Regions from separate parts of the Tardiphaga sp. 866_E4_N1_4 genome, predicted to be linked through region 3. Evidence: predicted binding sites of a transcription regulator. Region 3 holds the regulator's gene; each other region holds the start of a gene.
What was found. The regulator LexA, encoded in region 3, represses DNA repair genes until DNA is damaged. The targets are predictions, from matches to a motif close to TGTTCNNNNTGTGTTCNG.

Region 1 (6,737 bases), 6.4 Mb from region 3:
CGGACGTGCTCGAAATCGACGTCGATGTCCGGCGGCTCAAGCCGCTCCTTGGAGATGAAGCGCTCGAACAAAAGGTCGACCTCGGCGGGATTGACCGAGGTGATGTCCAGCATGTAGCAGACCGCGGAATTGGCTGCCGAGCCCCGCCCCTGACACAGGATCTTCTGGCTGCGCGCATAGCGCACAATGTCGTGGACGGTCAGGAAGTAATGCGCGTAACCGAGCTCGGCGATGAGCGCGAGCTCCTTGCGTAAGGTGGCTTCGAGCGTCTCATCGACACTATTCGGGAAATGCCGGGCATATCCCTCCCAGGTCAGATCCGCGAGATGCTGCTGCGCGGATTTTCCCGGCGGGACCGGTTCGTCGGGATATTGGTATTGCAGTTGGCTCAGTGAAAACGTGATGCGATCGGCAAAACGGATGGTCTCGCGGATCGCATCCGGATAATCGCGAAACAGCCGCGCCATTTCAGCAGCCGGCTTGAGATGCCGCTCGGCATTCATTTCCAGCACGCGGCCGGCCTGCTCGATGATGGTCTTTTCACGAATGCAACTGACCACGTCCTGCAGGATGCGGCGATTTGGCGTGTGATAGAGCACGTCATTAGTGGCGATCAGGGGCACGCGCGCAATGGATGCGATGCGCTGCAGCTTTGCCAGACGACGCTTGTCATCCCCGCGATGAAACGGACTGGCGCCAAGCCAAATGCCTTCCGCCGGCAGGCCCGATAGGGCATCGAGCGTGCGCAGGACAAGATCACTGTCGATCCGATAGGTCGGCATTAGAACAAGCAACACCCCTTCGCTCAACTCCGCGAGATCGCCGAGCTGCAGCAGGCATTCACCCTTGTTGCCGCGTAGCTTGCCCATGCTGAGCAACCGGCACAGTCGACCATAGGCAGCGCGATCGCACGGATAGGCAAGGATGTCGGGCGTACCGTCATTGAAGACCAGCCGCGTGCCGATCAGAAGCTTCGGTTTGTAGACAAGATCCTTGTGGCCCAGCTCGGCAAAGGCACGCACCACACCGGCCATGGTGTTGTGATCGGCAATGCCAATGGCATAAAGCCGCTCGGCACTGGCCTGATGCACATAGTTCTGCGGATGCGACGCACCGCGCAGGAACGAAAAATTGCTGGTGACGCCAATTTCAGCATAGTCAGGCGCGCCGGCGCCGCCCGTGCTCATGCGAACAGCCCATGCACAAACCATTGCGGCGAAACGGCTTGATCGTCCGCGTCTCTGATCTCACCATAAAGCCCGTCACGGAAGAGCCAGAAACGTTGACCTGCCTCATCCTCGACACGAAAGTAATCGCGCGTGGGCTTCGCCTCCTGCGAACGCCACCACTCCATCGACACACGCTCCGGGCCTTCCACATGAACTACGTTGTGAGACACCCGTCGCCAGGTGAATTTCTTCGGTGGCTTGTCTGGAAACTCCGCGAGCGGAACATCGATCAGTTCGGGCTGCTCGAACAACCGTAACGGCCGCAAAGGCGGCTCGTCTTCACGTACCGGCCATGCTGCCTGCATGGCGGCAGCCAGATGATGCTGTGCCGGCACACCCAGCATGGCGCGTTCCGGAATGTGACTCTCGACGGGCAGATAAACCAGCACACGCCGCGGCCCGATCCGCGCAGCAATACGGTCGATCAGGTCGGCCAGTTCATCGTTCGCATGCACATTGGCATCGAGGTCGCGCTGCTGCTGCACAACGATTTCCGTGCGGCTGGCCGAAAGGCGGATCATATCGAAGCCGAAACCGGGATCGAGCGGATCGGCAATCGCGTCCAGTCGCTCGCGGAACAACCGGTCGATCACCTCGCCCTTGCTCACCGGCTGGCCGGTTTCCGCCGTGATCACGCGCACTGCGCCATCGGTGCGGAAGAACGCCGCTTCCAGCCGTCGCGCGCCCTTGCCCTGCCTGTCCATCGCATCGATCAGCGTGCGTGCCAGCTTGGCCAGTGTCAGCGTAATCACGCCATCGGTGGCAATCGGTTCGGCGAAACGTTGCTCGACGATATAATCCGGCAGCGGCTTGCGCGGCGAGATCGGCGCATCGCTGTGCCCCAGCGCCTGTTCCAGCAGCGTCGTGAATTCCGCACCGAAACGTGCGGTGATTTCGGGGCGCGAGCGCGAGGCGACATCGCCGATGGTCTTCAAGCCGGCGCGGCGCAATCCACGGATGATTGCCTCATCGGCGCCGAGCGTGAACAGCGGCAGCGGCCTCACTGCCTTGGCCTCCTCGCCCGCGGCGATGATCCGGCCATGTGCATATCGACTGAGCGTGCGTGCACATGTCGATGTCCCCGCAATCGCTGCACTGACAATAAAACCCTGTCGCAACAGCGCCGCGCAGAGCTGCTTCATCAGTGCGGCCTCGCCACCGAACAGATGGGCACAGCCGGTGATGTCGAGAAACAGACCATGCGGCAGATCCAGCGCCACGAGTGGCGTGAAGCGGTCGCACCAATCGGCAATGTCGGTCAGTACCTGCGTATCGGCAACAGGATCAGCATCGAACACCTGAATGTCCGGACAGACCGCACGGGCATTGGCGAGCGGCAGACCTGGTTCAAGGCCGAGCTTCGCCGCGGCATCGTCCAGCGCGGAAATCTGCAGCGCATTGCTTTGCTTGGCGACGACAATACTTGCTTGCAGATTAGCTGGCGCGCCGTTGCGCGCGAGCTGACGTTTGATGCGGTCGGTTGGCAGGCGCGGCAGCCACAGGCTGAGGATGCGCCGATGTGTCACGGAAAACGCACTCATCACACTTCCATTCCATGATCCATTGCCCGTTCGGGCCGTGACGATTTCGAACCAGTTGTACGTCGAGCATGGGCGCGCCCCATGATTGCCAGGGCTTGAATGGCGGCGAATGCGCGGAGCGGATGATCCAGCGCGTCTCTGCCGTACTCGAGGCCGGAACGCCTGCAGTCCGCAGCAACAGGCACGTGACGCCGGAGCCGCGCGCTGCCAGCGTGAGCTTGCGGCTGGCGACCATGTCGAACTGCTTGCTGTCGCCCCAGGTCTCCAGCACGACGCTGCCCAGCGCATCGCAGGCCAGCGCATCAGCCGTGGTCCGCAATGCCGTCTCCACATCGGGCGCGCGCACGGTGACCAGCAAGCGCGGATCGAGACCGAGTTCCCGCCAGCCGCTCATGGCCAGCGCGCCGCATTCGCGTTTGGAGAAATCCTGCCGGATCCACAGCAGCGGCCGCTTTGCCGAGACACGATGCGCGAGGCCGGCGACAAAGCCCGTGGCTGCCGCGCTGTAACGACCTTCGGCGAACACCTCATGCATGGTGCCACGTGCGAGGCCGCCTTGCAGCGCCGCGTCCGCCTCGGCATGACCGAGCGACACGCGATCCGGCGCATAGGTATCGCTGTGGGTCTCGATGCGTTCGATGCTCCCGCGCAATTGCGCGAGCGTGGTCATGCGTGCGCCGGTCATGCGCCGCTCCTCGAAATTGTTTTGCCGTAGCGGGTTTTTAGTGAACCCATTGCCGGCCCATTTGTTCATGATATGTTCTAATATAAAGCTAAGATGGCAAGCCGAGTCAATCGGGATCATCAGCCACTTTTTTAGCATTTGAAATCAAAGGGATTTTTGAACATGGACGTGAAACGCAAGCTGGAGATCCTGGCAGATGCCGCGAAATACGACGCGTCCTGTGCGTCCAGCGGCACCGAGAAACGGAACTCCCGCGACGGCAAAGGCATCGGCTCGACCGATGCAGGCATGGGGATCTGTCATTCCTATGCGCCGGACGGCCGCTGCATCTCGCTGCTGAAGATCCTGCTCACCAATGCCTGCAATTACGATTGTCTTTATTGCGTCAACCGGGCTTCCAGCAATGTGACGCGCGCCCGCTTCACCGTCGACGAAGTGGTACAACTGACGCTGGATTTCTATCGGCGCAATTACATCGAGGGGCTGTTTCTTTCCTCGGGCATCATCCGCAGCGCCGATTACACGATGGAACAGGTTGTCGCCGTCGCGCGAAAACTGCGCGAGGAGCATCACTTCCGCGGCTATATCCACCTCAAGACCATTCCGGAAGCCGACGATGCGCTGATCACCGAGGCCGGCAAATATGCCGACCGGCTCTCCATCAATATCGAGGTGCCCGAGGAGGACAGTTTGGCGAAGCTGGCGCCGGAGAAAGACGTCCGCGCCATTCGTCGCACCATGGGTCGATTGCGGTTGAAGCTCGATGAAGCCCGCGAAGAACGCAAGCCGACGCCGCGCGGCAAGGTCGGGCCGCGTTTTGCGCCGGCCGGCCAGAGCACGCAGATGATCGTCGGCGCCGACAGCGCCAATGATTCAACCATCATTCGCACCTCGGCCAATCTGTACGGGTCCTACAATCTCAAGCGTGTCTATTATTCCGCCTTCAGCCCGATCCCCGACGCGAGCCGTTCGCTGCCGCTGCGCGCCCCGCCGCTGATCCGCGAGCATCGGCTATACCAAGCCGATTGGCTGATGCGCTTCTACGGCTTCGACGCCGACGAGATCGTCGATGACAATGACGGCATGCTGTCGCTGGACATGGATCCGAAGCTCGCCTGGGCGCTGCGCCACCGCGACCGTTTCCCGCTCGACGTCAACCGCGCCAGCCGCGAAGACCTTTTGCGCGTGCCCGGTTTCGGCGCCAAGGCCGTGCAGCGGATCATCGAAACGCGCCGCATCTCGTCGATCCGCGTCGGTGATCTCGCCCGGCTGCATATTCCGCGGAACAAGGCACTGCCTTTCATCGTTCTTCCGGATCATCGGCCCGCCGTGAATTTGCTGGACAGCGCGAGGCTGGCGGAGCGGTTCAAACCGAAGGCAACCCAATTGGGATTTGGATTCTAGAATTTCATTTCAGGAGACCCGATGCACAGTATCGTGCTGGAGAGCGACACCGATTTCGAAGGCTGGCGCAGGGCGGCACGCAAACTGGCGCTCAACAACATTGCCCCCGGCGATGTGACATGGACGATTGCAGGCGCCGAGCCTGAATTGTTTTCTGCCTCGCCAGCAACGTCGCTATCCGACGCTGCAAAAGGCACGTTCAACGTTCCGGCCAAATTCGTCGAACTCGCCGAAACTGCGATCCTGCATCGCGATCCCGAACGCTTCGCCCTGCTCTATCGTTTGCTATGGCGGCTGCGCGACAATCCCGATCTGATCCATGTCGCGATCGATTCCGACATCGCGAAATTGCAGGCGATGGCCAATGCTGTCCGGCGCGACGAGCACAAGATGCATGCTTTCGTGCGGTTTCGCGAAATCGGCCGCGAGCCGAAGTCGCATTTCGTCGCCTGGTTCGAGCCCGAACATCACATCGTCGAACTCGCCGCGCCGTTCTTCGCGCGGCGCTTTGCCGACATGGCGTGGTCGATCCTGACGCCGGATCTCAGCGCGCATTGGGACGGCCACGCGATTTCCATCACGCCCGGCGTCAGCAAGGCGGATGCGCCGACCAAGGATCGGCTCGAAGAGGTGTGGCTGACCTATTACGCCAACATCTTCAATCCGGCGCGGTTGAAGACCAAGGCGATGCAGAACGAGATGCCGAAGAAATACTGGCGCAATCTGCCCGAAGCCGCACTGATCAAACCGCTGATCGCGCGAGCTGAACGCATCACAGGTGACATGATCGCGGCAGAAGCCAGAGCGCCAAAAAAACCGCAACGTCGGGAGGAAACGATGGTCAAGTCGCATACAACCAAAATGGCCGAACATACCGGGAAGGAAAATCTTGCCGCATTGCGCGACGAAGCCGCCGATTGCCGTGCCTGCCATTTGTGGAAGGATGCGACGCAAACCGTGTTCGGCGAAGGCCCGCAGCATGCTTCTGTGATGATGGTCGGCGAACAGCCCGGCGACAAGGAAGACCTTGCCGGCAAGCCGTTCGTCGGACCGGCCGGGCAGATGCTCGACAAGGCGCTGAAGGAAGCCGGCATTGTCAGGGACAAGGTCTATGTCACCAATGCCGTGAAGCACTTCAAATTCGTGCCACGTGGAAAATTCCGTCTGCACCAGAAGCCAGCAACGCCGGAAATCAAGGCGTGCCGTCCCTGGTATGAGCGCGAAAAAGCGTCCGTGAAACCCGAGCTCGTCGTCGCGATGGGCGCGACAGCCGCGCAAAGCGTGCTCGGCAAGATCACGCCGATCGGCAAGACGCGTGGCCGGATCATCGAGGCTGATGATGGCACACAGGTTCTCGTGACCGTGCATCCATCCTATCTGCTACGATTGCCCGACGAGGACGCCAGAGCGCGTGAATATGCGCACTTCGTCGACGATCTGCGGATCGTCGCCGCGCATCTCAGCAAATCAGCGCGCGCTGCCTGACGGTCAGATCACGAATTCACGCATCACACGCCGCGTATCCATCTCGAATTCGAGATCGACCACCGGCGGCCGCGCAAAATGCCAGGTCATGCCCTGCCGCGACGCACCGCGCTTGACCAGTTCATCGGCCACCACGGGATGGAAATCCTGTACCGTGTAGATCTGCGTCGCGGTGGTGTCCTTCCATGAGAATCCGAATTCGCCCAGGCGCTCCTCCATATTGCTCATGGTCATTCGCGTTTTCTCCCGGAATGCGTCCGGCGAGGTCTCGCGATAGCGCGTGATACGCTCGGGATATGCTCCAGGTCCACCGCGCGCTTCAGCGCCACCCGCAATCACGAAAGTCGGCTTGGCGCCGAGCGACGGCCGCGTGAACGAGAACGCGTAAAACGA
Region 2 (6,737 bases), 4.6 Mb from region 3:
GTGGCGGCAAGGCCGACGCCTTTGACGATGGCGGCATAGTCGTTGCGGGTGAAGCCGAGATCGATCACGAACGGCGCCGTCATGGTGCCGGAAAATGCGTCGGTGAATTTGAACAGCACCACGAACGCCAGCGCGGCCCAGGCGTCCTTACGGGCCAGGAATTCGGAGAACGCACCGATCGCTGCCTGCAGCACGCGCGTGAAGGCGCTGTCGCCGCGCGTGGCGGCTTCGGCCTGCGCGGATTGCTCGGGCTCGGTGGCCGCAAGCGCTGTGACCGTGCCGATCAGCACCATCGCAGCCATCGCCACATAGCCCCACATCCATGCGGTGGAGCGCGCGATGCCGGTGCTCTCGAAGGCGCTGACCAGAAACAGCACGCCGGCGGTGGAGATCAGCATGCCGATGCGATAGGCCGCGACATAGGACGCCATGCCGGCTGCCTGTTCGCTCTCCGGCAGGCTCTCCACACGAAACGCGTCGACGACAATGTCCTGTGTCGACGACATCGCGGCGACCAGTAGCGCGCCGAGGGCGACGAACAGCGGGGAACGTGCAGGATCGGTCAGCGCCAGCAGCAGGATCGCGCCGATCAGCAGCAGCTGTGAAAATACCAGCCAGCCGCGGCGGCGACCGAACTGCCGTGTAAAGAATGGCACGTGCAGCGCGTCGACCAGCGGCGCCCAGAGGAATTTCAGCGTGTAGGGCGTGCCGACGAGGGCGAACAACCCGATGGTACCGAGATCGACGCCGGATTCGCGCATCCACACCAGCAGCGTCGAGCCGGACAATGCAAGCGGCAGACCCGACGACAGGCCAAGCAGCAGCACGATCAGCACCCGCGGCTGCAGATACACCGCCATGCTCTCGCGCCAGGTGGCACGGGGTTTCAAGGCGAGGGCGGCTTCGGACGAGTCAGGCGCGCTGGTCATGGGGAAGGGTTAGCAGATTCGGGGGAAAGCGGCCTGTGGCTTCGTATCCTTCCCCTCGGTTGTCATCGCCCGGCCTGGCGCGCAATTGCGCGCTAGGACCGGGCGATCCAGTATCCGGCGTTGGTTGTGTTTGGCAGCGTCGTACGAACGTAAGGTCGGTGTATACTGGGTCAACCGGTCAAGCCGGGTGACGACAAGTGAGTTTGGTGCAACGGCAGTGGCGAGTCCTGACGATGCGTGCCTACAACTTTTACGTCTACATTCTGGCAAGCGACATCGGCGGAACGCTTTATATCGGCGTGACGAACGATCTCATTCGCCGCGTATACGAACACAAAACGAAAGCCGCAGAGGGATTCACGAAGGCCTATGGCATCGACCGGCTCGTCTACTACGAACGCTTCGACAATATCGAACACGCCATGCACCGCGAGAAGCGGCTCAAGAAGTGGATGCGGGAATGGAAGATCGCACTGATCGAGAAAGATAATCCCAATTGGGACGATCTGTATCCCCTCATCTGCCGGTGAGGGCGCAATAACTCAGTTGCCTCTCGGCACCACTTTCTCAGTTGTTATCGCCCGGCTTGACCGGGCGATCCAGTATACACTGCCCTTAACGTTGATACTTCATAGCAAACTACAACCGCCGTCGGATACTGGATCGCCCGGTCCAAGCGCGCAATTGCGCGCTCGGCCGGGCGATGACAGTTGGAGTTCTGGAGCTATTCCCCCGCCTGCAGCTTGCGCGGCAGCGGCGCGAACATGTCGGGGGCGGCGGTCTTCGCGATGGCCGGGGCTATCTCGGCCGCCGGCTCGCTCTTGCTGAAATCCAGTTCCTCGATGCGGCCGGCGCGCTTCTCGATCTTGTCGGCGGAGATCAGGATCTGGCGGACGTCCTCATTGGCTTGCCCGAAATGCGTCTGCAGCTTCATCACGCGATCGCGCAACCGGGTGAGGTCGTCGCCCAGATTCAGTACCTCGGTGCGGATCTGGTCGGCGGCGTCGCGCATCCGCGCGTCCTTCAGGATTTGCTGCATCACCTGGATAGCCAGCATCAGCAGCGAGGGGGAAACCAGCACGACGCGGGCGCGATAGGCCTTCTGGATGATGTCGTCGAAGCCGTCATGGATTTCCGCATAGACGGATTCCGACGGCACGAACATCAGCGCCGTATCCTGCGTCTCGCCGGCCACCAGATACTTCTCGGCGATGTCGGTGACATGTTTCATCACGTCCGCGCGCAAGCGCTGCGCCGCGTATTTCTTCTCCTCGTCGCTGCGCGCGTCATGCAGCGCCGTGACGGCCTCCAAAGGGAATTTCGCATCGATGCACAGTGGACGCTGATCCGGCAGGAAGATCACGCAGTCCGGCCGTTTGCCCGACGATAGCGTGTGCTGGAACGCATAGGCGCCGCTCGGCATGCCGTCCTTGACGATGCTTTCCATCCGCGCCTGACCGAACGCGCCACGCGACTGCTTGTTGGCAAGTACGTCACGCAAGGTCGTCACCTGCGAGGTGAGGTCCGTGAGGTTCTTGTGGGCGTTGTCGATGATGCCCAGCCGCTCATGCAGCGCGCTCAGGCTTTCCATCGTGTTGCGGGTGGTCTGTTCCATGGATTGGCCGACGCGATGGGTCACCGAGTCCAGCCGCTCGGACACCGCGCGTGCCATGTCGGCCTGACGGCCGGCCAAGGCCTGGCCCATGGCGTCGACGCGGCCGGTGGCTTCGTTCTGTGCTTTCAGCACTTCGCTGAGGCGTTCTTCCAGTTCGTCGGCGCGGATCGCCTGGGCCATGGCCATGGCGGCGCCGCGGCTACCGGAGCGAGCGATGATGATGGCGATGGTGAGCAGCAAACCCAGCGCCAGAGCACTGAAGCCCATCAATGCCACACCGGCGGTGACCGGCATGTCGCCGATCATGAAAAGAATCTCGTTCATCCCATCCTTGTAGCCGATTCGGTCGGTCATGCGAACGAAGAGGGAACATTTATAGTTAATGCAAAATGAATTTTCCTGGTTAAGCCAAGCCTAAGAAATGTGGTTAAGCAGACCTTAACCGGCATGGTTAACCGCGCCTCAATTTTCATGGTTAGCGGTGAGTTAACGCCCTTCAAAGTCCAGCTTTTCCAGCGGATTGACCCGGACCGGCGCGCAGATTAAATCGCCGCCATGGCCATTCGTGAAATCATTATCCTGCCCGACAAACAGTTGCGGCTGATCTCCAAACCAGTCGAGAAGGTGACGTCAGAGGTGCGCAAGCTCGCCGACGACATGTTCGAGACGATGTACGACGCACCCGGGATCGGGCTGGCGGCGATCCAGATCGCGGTTCCGCTGCGGCTGATCACCATGGACATCGCCAAGAAGGACGATGAGGAGGACGGCAAGAAGCCGCGTGTCTTCATCAATCCGGAGGTCATCTCGGCCTCGGAAGAGCTCTCGGTCTATGAAGAGGGCTGTCTGTCGATCCCCGAATATTACGAGGAAGTGGAACGTCCGGCGACGGTACGGATCCGCTATATGGACCTCGACGGCAAGACCATCGAGGAAGAGGCTTCTGGCCTGTTCGCGACCTGCATTCAGCACGAGATCGACCATCTCAATGGCGTGCTGTTCGTCGATTACCTTTCGAAGCTGAAGCGCGACCGCGTGCTGAAGAAGTTCACCAAGCTCGCCAAGCGCGCGGAGTAGTTTCTCCGCGCAACGCTGCAACAGATCGGCTCCGACCTATGTCGCTTCGTTTGATCTTCATGGGCACGCCGGATTTCGCGGTGCCGACGCTGCTCGAACTCGTGGCCCACGGCCATGAGATCGTGGCGGTCTATACCCGCGAAGCAAAGCCCGCCGGCCGTGGCATGAAGCTGCAGCCGACGCCCGTGGCGCGCGAGGCGGAACGGCTCGGCATTCCCGTCTTCACGCCGAAAACGCTGCGGACGCCGGAGGCGGAAGTCGAGTTCCGGTCGCATGAGGCCGAGGCTGCGGTCGTCGTCGCCTATGGCATGATCCTGCCGCAGAACATTCTCGATGTGCCGCCGCTCGGCTGCTTCAACCTGCACGGCTCGCTGTTGCCGCGCTGGCGCGGTGCGGCGCCGATCAATCGCGCGATCATGGAAGGCGACGCCGAGAGCGGCGTCATGGTGATGAAGATGGATGTCGGTCTCGACACCGGCGATGTCGCCATGGCCGAGCGGCTGGCGATCACCGATGCGATGACGGCGCTGGACCTGCACGATGCGCTGGCGCCGCTTGGTGCCGACTTGATGGTGCGGGCCATGGGTGCGCTGGAAAGGGGACGGCTGAGCCTGACCCCGCAGAGCGCAGACGGCGTCACCTACGCGGCCAAGATCGACAAGGCCGAGGCCAAGATCGACTGGTCGAAGCCGGCGCGCGACGTGCTTCGGCATTGTCATGGCCTGTCGCCGTTTCCCGGCGCGTGGTGCGAAGTGCCGATCGAGGGCGAGGCGGTGCGCGTGAAGGTTCTGCGCTGCGAGCTTGCAAAGGGCGCGGGCGCGCCCGGCGAGATCATCGACGATCAGCTCACCATCGCCTGCGGCGAGGGCGCGATCCGCATCATCGATCTGCAGCGCGCCGGCAAGCAGCCGATGAAGGCCAGTGAATTTCTGCGTGGCACGCCGCTGAAGCCGCCTCTGCAGGTGGGCTGATGCCGCGCTACAAGATGATCATCGAATATGACGGCGCGCCATTTTCCGGATGGCAGGTGCAGGCCAACGCGACGCTGACCGTACAGGGCGCGCTGGAGCGTGCCGCCGAGGCCATTTGCGGCGAGCCGATCCGCGTCCATGGCGCCGGTCGCACCGATGCCGGCGTCCATGCGCTCGGCCAGGTCGCCCATTGCGACGTGCCGAAAGTGCTGGTGCCGGGTCGCTTTCGCGATGGCATGAATGCCCATCTGCGGCCACACCCGGTCGGCGTGCTGTCGGCTGATATCGTGCCGGATGATTTCGAGGCGCGGTTCTCGGCCATCAAACGCCACTATGTCTATCGCATCACCTATCGCCGCGCGAACCTCGCCGTCGATGCCGGCCGGGTCTGGCGCGTGCCGCGCCCGCTCGATGTCGCTGCCATGAGCGAGGCTGCGAAGCGTTTGCTCGGTCGACACGACTTCACGACCTTTCGCGATACCGAATGCCAGGCCAAGTCGCCGATCCGCACGCTCGATCAGCTCGATGTGGTGCAGAACGGTGAGGCGATCACTATCACGACCTCCGCACGCTCGTTCCTGCACAGCCAGGTGCGCTCGATGGTTGGCTCACTGGTCTGGGTCGGCAACGGCCGCTGGACGCCGGACGATCTGGCTGCGGCGCTTGCCGCGAAGGACCGCAGCGCCTGCGGCATCGTGGCGCCGCCGGATGGGCTGTATCTGGTAAAGGTCGACTACTAGACCTTTACGCCCTTCATCGCGTTCCAGAACAGATCCTGTCCATTCGCGACATTCGCCGTCCAATGCTCATGCGCAAAATCATTGGCGTCGTCGGTGATGAACTTGAAGGCGCGCCAGGGAATGCCGTGGCGCAGGCAGACCTGCGCGATGGCAAACAGTTCCATATCGACGATATCGACATTGTTCGACACCAGCCAAGGATCGGTGGAGGTGACGAAACTGTCACCACTGCCGCAGATCACGCCGCGCTGGCCCGAGACCAGGCGGTCGAGATCGGGCGCAAAGGGCGTGCGGCCGCGCGGCGCCAACGGCTCGGCATTCATGTCGCGCTGGATCACGTCGCTGACCTCGACGAGGCCGTTGAGTTTGGTGTTTAGCTTGCCGGCGGTGCCGTAGTTCACGACGAGCTTGGGCTGCATGGCCTGCACCGCCTGAAGCGTTGCGATCGTGGTGTTGATCTTGCCGACGCCGGTGAAAATCACCTCGATCTCGGCAGGCGCGCGTGATTTGTCGAGCTCGCTTTCGAGCGCGGTGAGGACGAGAATCTTGCCGTTCATGCGAAATACCGATCCAGCACGCCACGATAGATTTGGGTGAGCTTCTCCAGATCGGCAACCTTCGTGTGTTCGTCGATCTGATGCATGGTCTGCCCGACCAGGCCGAATTCAATCACCGGGCAGTAGTTCTTGATGAAGCGCGCATCCGAGGTTCCGCCGCCCGTGTTGAGATCCGGTATGCGACCGGTGACATCCTTGATCGCGGCGACGACCGTATCGGTAAATGCGCCGGGCTTTGTGACGAAGCTGTCCGAATTGCTCGGCTCCCAGATCACATGCGCGCGAATGCGATTGCCGGCGGCAGTTGCGACGCGTGCATCGATCAGGTCGCGCAATGACGCCTGCGTGTGATGGTCGTTGAAGCGGATGTTGAACTTCGCCCGCGCTTGCGCGGGGATGACGTTGGTCGCCTTGTTGCCGACATCCACCGAGGTGAATTCGAGATTGGACGGCTGAAACTGCGCATTGCCCTGATCGAGCGGATCGCTGCTCAGCGCTGTGATCAACGCGGCGATATCCGGTACCGGATTCGATGCGCGATGCGGATAGGCGACATGGCCCTGCACGCCATCGACGACCAACGTGCCGGATTGCGAGCCGCGGCGGCCGATCTTGATGGTGTCGCCCATCTCCTCGACATTCGAAGGCTCGCCGACGATGCAATGATCGAATTTTTCGCCACGCTCGGCCGCCCATTGCAGCAGCTTCACGGTGCCATTGACGGCAATGCCTTCTTCGTCGCCGGTGATCAGGAAGGAGATCGAACCGCCGCCGTCCTTTTGCGGCTTGCCGTCATTCGCGGCCAGATAGTCCAGCACGGCGGCGACTGACGCGGCGATGCCACCCTT
Region 3 (6,737 bases):
TGTGCGCTGGCTCGGCTTCGAGTGGGGCGAGGGCAACCTGCATTACGCCTCGGACTATTTCGAGCAGCTCTATGACTGGGCGGTACATCTGATCCGCGCGGGCAAGGCCTATGTCGATGACCAGTCGCAGGAAGAAATCCGCTTCAAGCGTGGCACCCTGACGGAGCCCGGCCAGAACAGCCCGTTCCGCGATCGCCCGGTCGACGAGAACCTCGATCTGTTCGCGCGGATGCGCGCCGGCGAATTCCCGAACGGCGCCCGCGTGCTGCGCGCCAAGATCGACATGTCGTCGGGCAACATCAACCTGCGCGATCCCGTGATCTATCGCATCCTGCATGCGCACCATCCGCGCACGGGCACCGCTTGGAGCATCTATCCGAGCTACGACTTCGCGCACGGCCAATCCGACGCCATCGAACACGTGACGCATTCGATCTGTACGCTCGAATTCGAGGATCACCGGCCGCTCTATGACTGGTGTCTGGAAAACCTGCCGGTGCCATCGCGGCCGCATCAGTATGAATTCGCGCGCCTCAACATGACCTACACGCTGCTGTCGAAGCGCGTGCTGACCGAACTTGTCCGCGGTGGCCATGTCACGGGCTGGGACGATCCACGGATGCCGACGCTGGCCGGCCTGCAGCGCCGCGGCATTCCCGCTGAAGCGCTGCGCGAATTCGTCAAGCGCATCGGCGTCGCCAAGGCCAACTCGACCGTCGATATCTCGATGTTCGATTTCGCCGTGCGCGAGACACTGAATCGCACGGCGCAGCGCCGCATGGCGGTGCTGAAGCCGCTGAAGGTGGTGATCGAGAACTACCCGGAAGGACAGACCGAGCAGCTCGAAGCCATCAACCATCCCGATGATGCGTCGCTTGGCAACCGGCAGATTTCATTCGGCCGCGAGCTCTACATCGAGCATGACGACTTCATGGAAGAGCCGCCGAAGAAATTCTTCCGCATGGCGCCGGGCCGCGAGGTGCGCTTGCGGTACGGCTATTTCATTACCTGCAAGGACGTGGTGAAGAATGCCGCCGGCGAAGTGGTCGAATTGCGCTGCACCTATGATCCGGAAACCCGGGGCGGCAATGCGCCGGACGGCCGCAAGGTCAAGGCGACGATCCATTGGGTGAGCGCCGCAGATGCCGTGCAGGCGGAAGTACGCGTCTACAATCAGCTGTTTGCCGATCCGCAGCCCAATGCGACCGAGTTCGCATCACAGCTCAATCCGGACTCGCTGGAGACGCTGACCGGCGCCATGCTGGAGCCGGCGCTGGCGAGCGACAACACAAGCGATGTCGTGCAGTTCGAGCGCCAGGGTTACTTCTGTCGCGACAAGGATTCAGCGCCGGGCAAGCTGATCTTCAACCGCACCGTCGGTCTGCGCGACAGCTACGCCAAGCTCGCTTGAGCAACCCTAGAGATTAGTTTTCGTATTCTGCATCCGTTCCGCTAGTCGCCGCTTGCCCTTCCGATAGCATTCGGAAGGACAAGCTTGGCGTGCGGGCGTTCGATGGCGCGGGGCGGGGATCAGCAACAGCGGCGGGGCAGATCCGGCACGGCGACCACATGGCCGCCGCCGGCCACGGCAGGCGTCGCTGTCCCGTCACCGACGTCATCAACGTCGGGCTTCGAGACGCTCTGGACGTGGGTGCGGGCCGAAGCGGGTCCCGGTCGCTTGCTGCCCTGGCTGCCGATCGCTTTCGGCACCGGCATCGCGCTGTATTTTGCCGCTGAGCATGAGCCGGTGGCCTGGGTTGCCGCTGCGACGGCTGGCCTTCTTTGCGTGGCTGCGTTTTTGCTGCGGCGACAACGATGGTTTCCCTTGATCTTGCTCATTGCGGCCATCGCGGCCGGCTTTGCGATGGGGGCCATGAAAACCGCGCGCGTGGCTCATGAGGTTCTGGCGAAGCCGCTCTATTCCGTCGCGCTTACCGGCTTCGTCGAAACGCACGAGGAACGGGAGCGCACGGATCGCTTCGTGCTGCGCGTTGCCACGATGGACAGCCCGCGCGCCGCACCGAAGCTCGCCCGTGTGCGGCTGTCGGTGAAGAAGGGCACGGCGCCTGTCGTCGGCAGCTTCGTCGAATTGAAGGCAAGGCTGCAGCCGCCGCTGTCGCCGCTCCGGCCAGGGAGTTACGACTTTGGCCGCGATCTGTATTTCCAGGGGATCGGCGCATCAGGCTTCGTGATGGGCGGCATTAAGGCGGTCGATCCGCCGATACAGCCGGGTGTGGCGCTACGCTATTCAGCGACCATGCAGGGTCTGCGCGACGCCATCGACGCGCGGATCCGCACCGTGCTCTCGGGCGATAGCCGCGCCATTGCCACGGCGCTGCTCACGGGCCGCCGCGATGCGATTTCGGCTGACGTCAATGATGCGATGTTCATCTCCGGCCTCGGTCATGTGTTGTCGATCTCTGGCTATCACATGGCCGTTGTCGCCGGCGTGGTGTTCTTTGCGATACGCGCACTGCTGGCACTGATCCCTGTCCTGACGGTGACATTCCCGATCAAGAAAGTCGCAGCGGCTGCGGCGTTATTCGCAGCACTGTTCTATTTGCTGCTGTCAGGTGCCGAAGTCGCGACACAGAGATCCTTTTTCATGACGGCCGTTGTGTTGATGGCAGTCATGGTCGATCGCCGGGCGGTGACGTTCCGTACGCTGGCGGTGGCAGCAATGGTTGTGCTGATCGTGGCGCCGGAAGCACTGGTGCATCCGAGTTTTCAGATGTCATTCGCGGCGACGCTGGGGCTGGTCGCATTGGTGCAGATAGGCATGCCCGCGCTGTTTGCCTCGCCCGATCATTCCGCGACCGCGCGCGTGGCGCTATGGGGCGGACGCGAGATCGCGATGCTCGTACTGGCTTCGCTGGTCGCGGGCCTTGCCACCACGCCCTATGCCGCATTTCATTTCCATCGCGTCACGCCTTATGGCGTCGTCGCCAATCTCCTGGCGATGCCGGTGGTCTCGGCACTGGTTATGCCGACGGGTATTCTCGGTTTGGTGGCCATGCCGTTTGGCTTTGACGGTGTGTTCTGGCGGCTGATGGATGTCGGCATCCAGTGGATGATTGTCGTCACGCAATGGGTGGCAGCCTTGCCCGGCGCCATCGGCCGGATGCCGGCCTTCGGGACGGGACCGCTGATATCAGCCAGTATCGGCATCATCGTGCTGGGATTGCTGCGCACGCCGTTGCGCCTCGCAGGGCTTGGTGTGCTTGCGCTCTCGATTGTCTGGGCGTTGCTGGTCAAGCAGCCGGATGTCCTGATTTCGGGTGACGGTCACAGCGTTGCGGTACGGGGCAGGGAGGGGCGCCTGCATATGATGCGCAGCGCCAAGGATGCGTTTCTCACGAAGGAGTGGCTTGCCGGTGATGCCGACGCCCGGCTGCCAACGGATGCCTCCCTCAGCCACGGTGTGTCCTGCGACCGCGACGGGTGCATCGCGGCGCTGGCCGATGGCGCTTTGGTGGCGCTGGTTTTACAGCCGGATGCATTCACAGATGATTGCGAGAAAGCGGCACTCATCATCACAACGAGACAATCGCCGAGGGATTGCAGGGCGCTGGTGATCGATCAGGATCGCTTGCAACGAAATGGTGCGGTGAGCCTGCAGCGAACCGCGAACGGCTTTACCATCGATGCCGTGCGCCCGCGTGGCCTGGACCGCCCGTGGTCGCGCGCCATCCCCGATGAGCCCCAGCACGATCTGATCCAGAACAGTCGCACGCCACAAAACCGGCCGGTGGATGCGACGCCGGCGGAAACCGATCTTCAACCCGAAGATCAGTAATCCGCCGAGGCGCAATCTCAGTAGCGGCGATACAGGCCGATCAGCTTGCCCTGAATGCGCACCCGGTTGGGCGGCAGGATGCGGACCTCGTAGGCGTCGTTGGCGGGCTCCAGCGCGATCGACGCGCCGCGGCGGCGGAAGCGCTTCAACGTGGCTTCCTCGTCGTCGATCAGGGCCACCACGATGTCGCCGGTGTCGGCGCTCTCGTTGCGCTGGATCAGCACGGTATCGCCATCGAGAATGCCGGCGTCCTGCATGGAATCGCCGCGCACTTCGAGCGCGTAATGTTCGCCGGAGCCGAGCATGTCCGCGGGCATGCTGATGGTGTGGCTGCGGGTCTGCAGCGCCTCGATCGGCGTACCTGCCGCGATCCGGCCCATGACCGGGATAGCAACCGTGCGGCCATTGTCATCATCGCCGCTGTTGCTGGCGATGCTGGCGGCCGAACGCACCTTGCCAAGCGTGCCTTCGATGACGCTGGGCGTGAAGCCGCGGCGCCCGGTGCCGCCGGTGACCGGCGCGCCGAGCTCTGGCAGCTTGATGACTTCGATGGCACGGGCGCGGTTGGGCAGACGGCGTATGAAGCCGCGTTCTTCCAGCGCCGTGATCAGACGATGGATGCCGGACTTCGAGCGCAGGTCGAGCGCATCCTTCATCTCGTCGAAGGAGGGCGGGACGCCGGCTTCCTTCAGCCGTTGATCGATGAATCGCAGGAGTTCGTATTGTTTGCGCGTGAGCATCTGAAGCCATCCTCAGTTGACGGTGTCGGCCGCCGCGTGCGTTTCAAAGGGCCTTCGAACAGTGAGCCTCAATCCTGAGACGATCGTTCGAAGATCGGTTGCGCGAGTTCGGGCACTCTCAAACTACTCAAAGCCACAGAATCTCGAAACAAATCATGAACGAACACTATATGTTCCATATGTGTTCTGCAATGCTTAATTTGCCGTCAACAGAACGCACGTTGAGCGAGGTTTTGAGGAGGCTGTTCCTCACCAGTCGTCGATCCTCGACGGACATGGAAAATGCTTCCGCGGTCGCTTGGGCTACGCGGACGTCATGCGCCCAATGGGCGGCGGCGGAGTCGTGGAGCCGGTCGCCAGCGAGCGCTGAACCATGATCGTGTCGGCCCAGCGGCCCGAGCGATAGGCGACGCCGGGCAGCAAGCCGACGCGGGCAAAGCCGAAGCTCTCATGCAAGCCGAGCGAGGCCGTGTTGTCGGCATCGATATAGCCGATGATCTGCCGGAAGCCGGCCGCCGCGCACACGTCGATGAGTTCGCGCATCAACAGCCGGCCGATGCCCCGGCCGACATGTCCGTGGTGGATATAGATCGAATGCTTGACCGTGTAGCGATAGGCCGGTCGCTTGCGGAACAGCACCACATAGGCATAGCCGACGACCTCGCCGCCTTGCGTGGCGACGAGGTGCGGGAACCGTTTGCTGCGCAGGTTCTTACGCCGGTCTCTGAGATCGTCAGGCTGCGGCGTGTCGGCGTCGCTGACGCCTTCCTCGACGCCTTGCCGGATGTGCCGGCGATAGATCGCCAGCATGGCATCGACGTCGGTGTCGCGTGATGGTCGGATGACGACCGGCTGTTCGAGTTCCGTTGGCAAATCAGGCTCCTTACGTGCTCCCTATTCGGAGACCACGTAAGTGTAAAGTCGGATCCGGCCATTGGCGTCGACCTTGCGGTAGATGCCCTGGATTTCGACGTCGAAGCCCGGGAAGGTGTTGAAGCAGGTCTCGAACATCCTGAGATAATCGATCATCGGCTTTGACCGTTCAGTGAGCCGTTCTCCGGGGACGATCGTGGCGATGCCGGGCGGGTAGACCACGAACGGCGTCGTCGCGACGCGCCCGAAGATCTCATCGATCGGGAGGTAATCGACGTCGTTGCGCACCAGACAGCGCGCAGCATCATGGGGCGACATGGCGATCTCCGGCAGATGGTCAGCGGAGAATTGCCTGGTCTGAAGTTCGCTCACATTGGCCTCGCGGAAGAACCGCTGCATGTCGCCGCACAGATCGCGCAGGCGTATGCCCGCATAACGCGCCGGCCTGCGCCTGGCGAATTCGGGGATGACGTCTTCCAGCAGCGCGTTGTCGTCATGAAACTTCTTGAAGGCGACAAGGCCCGATATCAGCGTGCCGGCCTTGCTGGCTTCCACGCCGGGCGTCAGCAGGAAGAGCAGCGAGTTGAGATCGTTCTTCTCCGGCACGATGCGATTTTCGCGCAGGAACTGCGCGACCACGGGCGCGGGGATGCCGTGTTCCGCATAGCCGCCGGTGGTGCGGTCGAAGCCGGGTGTCAGTACCGTCAGCTTGTTGGGATCGGTCATGGTGAAACCGGCTTCCATGCCGGGGAAGCCATGCCAGGCGGCGTCAGGCGCGAGCTGCCAATAAGCCGGATTGGTGGCCAGCTGGTCAGTGCCGATGCTTTCCCACGGCACATTGTGAACAGCACCTTCGCTGGCTGCGTCGGGAATCGCGACGCGCTCGGGCACGAAGGGTTCGAAGAACCAGCGACGCTCGGCGCGGGTTTCCTTCTCCTCGAATTCGCGGCGCACCGCGCGCATCTTCTTGCGCAGTTCGATGCCGAGCCGGATCGTATCGTCCCACAACACTTCGCCGGAGCGGCCCTTCATCATCTGCGCGCCGACATCCAATGATGCGAACAGCGGATAGAACGGCGAGGTCGAGGCGTGCTGCATGAAGCTTTCGTTGAAGCGCCGGTGCTCGACGCGGCGCTTCTGGCCGCGGATGTGGCGATCCTTCATGTGGATCTGCGACGCCTGAGAGAAGCTCGCGAGCTGCTTGTGGGTCGACTGCGTCGCGATGATACCCGGCGAATCCGGGCCGAGGTCCTTGAGTCCCATGGCGAACCGGCCGGCATAGAGCGGGTGGAATTTCATGAAACCCGCCCAGGCTTCGTCGAACAGGA

Region 1: a site for LexA is predicted at 3,518-3,535, ahead of AB8B20_RS32210 (ImuA family protein). Genes of this name have one in related genera too.
Region 2: a site for LexA is predicted at 2,899-2,916, ahead of AB8B20_RS23920 (DNA recombination protein RmuC). Genes of this name have one in related genera too.

Annotation. Positions count from the first base shown of each region.
Region 1 is NZ_CP197242.1:6,772,479-6,779,215, reverse strand. Features, by position in the region: gene AB8B20_RS32220 (error-prone DNA polymerase) at 1-1,187, opposite strand, end outside; gene AB8B20_RS32215 (Y-family DNA polymerase) at 1,184-2,770, opposite strand; gene AB8B20_RS32210 (ImuA family protein) at 2,664-3,455, opposite strand; gene AB8B20_RS32205 (putative DNA modification/repair radical SAM protein) at 3,618-4,859, shown strand; gene AB8B20_RS32200 (UdgX family uracil-DNA binding protein) at 4,881-6,344, shown strand; gene cnbZ (2-amino-5-chloromuconate deaminase CnbZ) at 6,348-6,737, opposite strand, start outside.
Region 2 is NZ_CP197242.1:4,966,967-4,973,703, forward strand. Features, by position in the region: gene AB8B20_RS23910 (AmpG family muropeptide MFS transporter) at 1-929, opposite strand, end outside; gene AB8B20_RS23915 (GIY-YIG nuclease family protein) at 1,163-1,459, shown strand; gene AB8B20_RS23920 (DNA recombination protein RmuC) at 1,654-2,868, opposite strand; gene def (peptide deformylase) at 3,100-3,621, shown strand; gene fmt (methionyl-tRNA formyltransferase) at 3,660-4,592, shown strand; gene truA (tRNA pseudouridine(38-40) synthase TruA) at 4,592-5,332, shown strand; gene AB8B20_RS23940 (phosphorylase family protein) at 5,329-5,889, opposite strand; gene dapE (succinyl-diaminopimelate desuccinylase) at 5,886-6,737, opposite strand, start outside.
Region 3 is NZ_CP197242.1:398,141-404,877, forward strand. Features, by position in the region: gene AB8B20_RS02105 (glutamine--tRNA ligase/YqeY domain fusion protein) at 1-1,411, shown strand, start outside; gene AB8B20_RS02110 (ComEC/Rec2 family competence protein) at 1,514-3,796, shown strand; gene lexA (transcriptional repressor LexA) at 3,814-4,536, opposite strand; gene AB8B20_RS02120 (GNAT family N-acetyltransferase) at 4,840-5,409, opposite strand; gene AB8B20_RS02125 (Orn/Lys/Arg decarboxylase N-terminal domain-containing protein) at 5,431-6,737, opposite strand, start outside.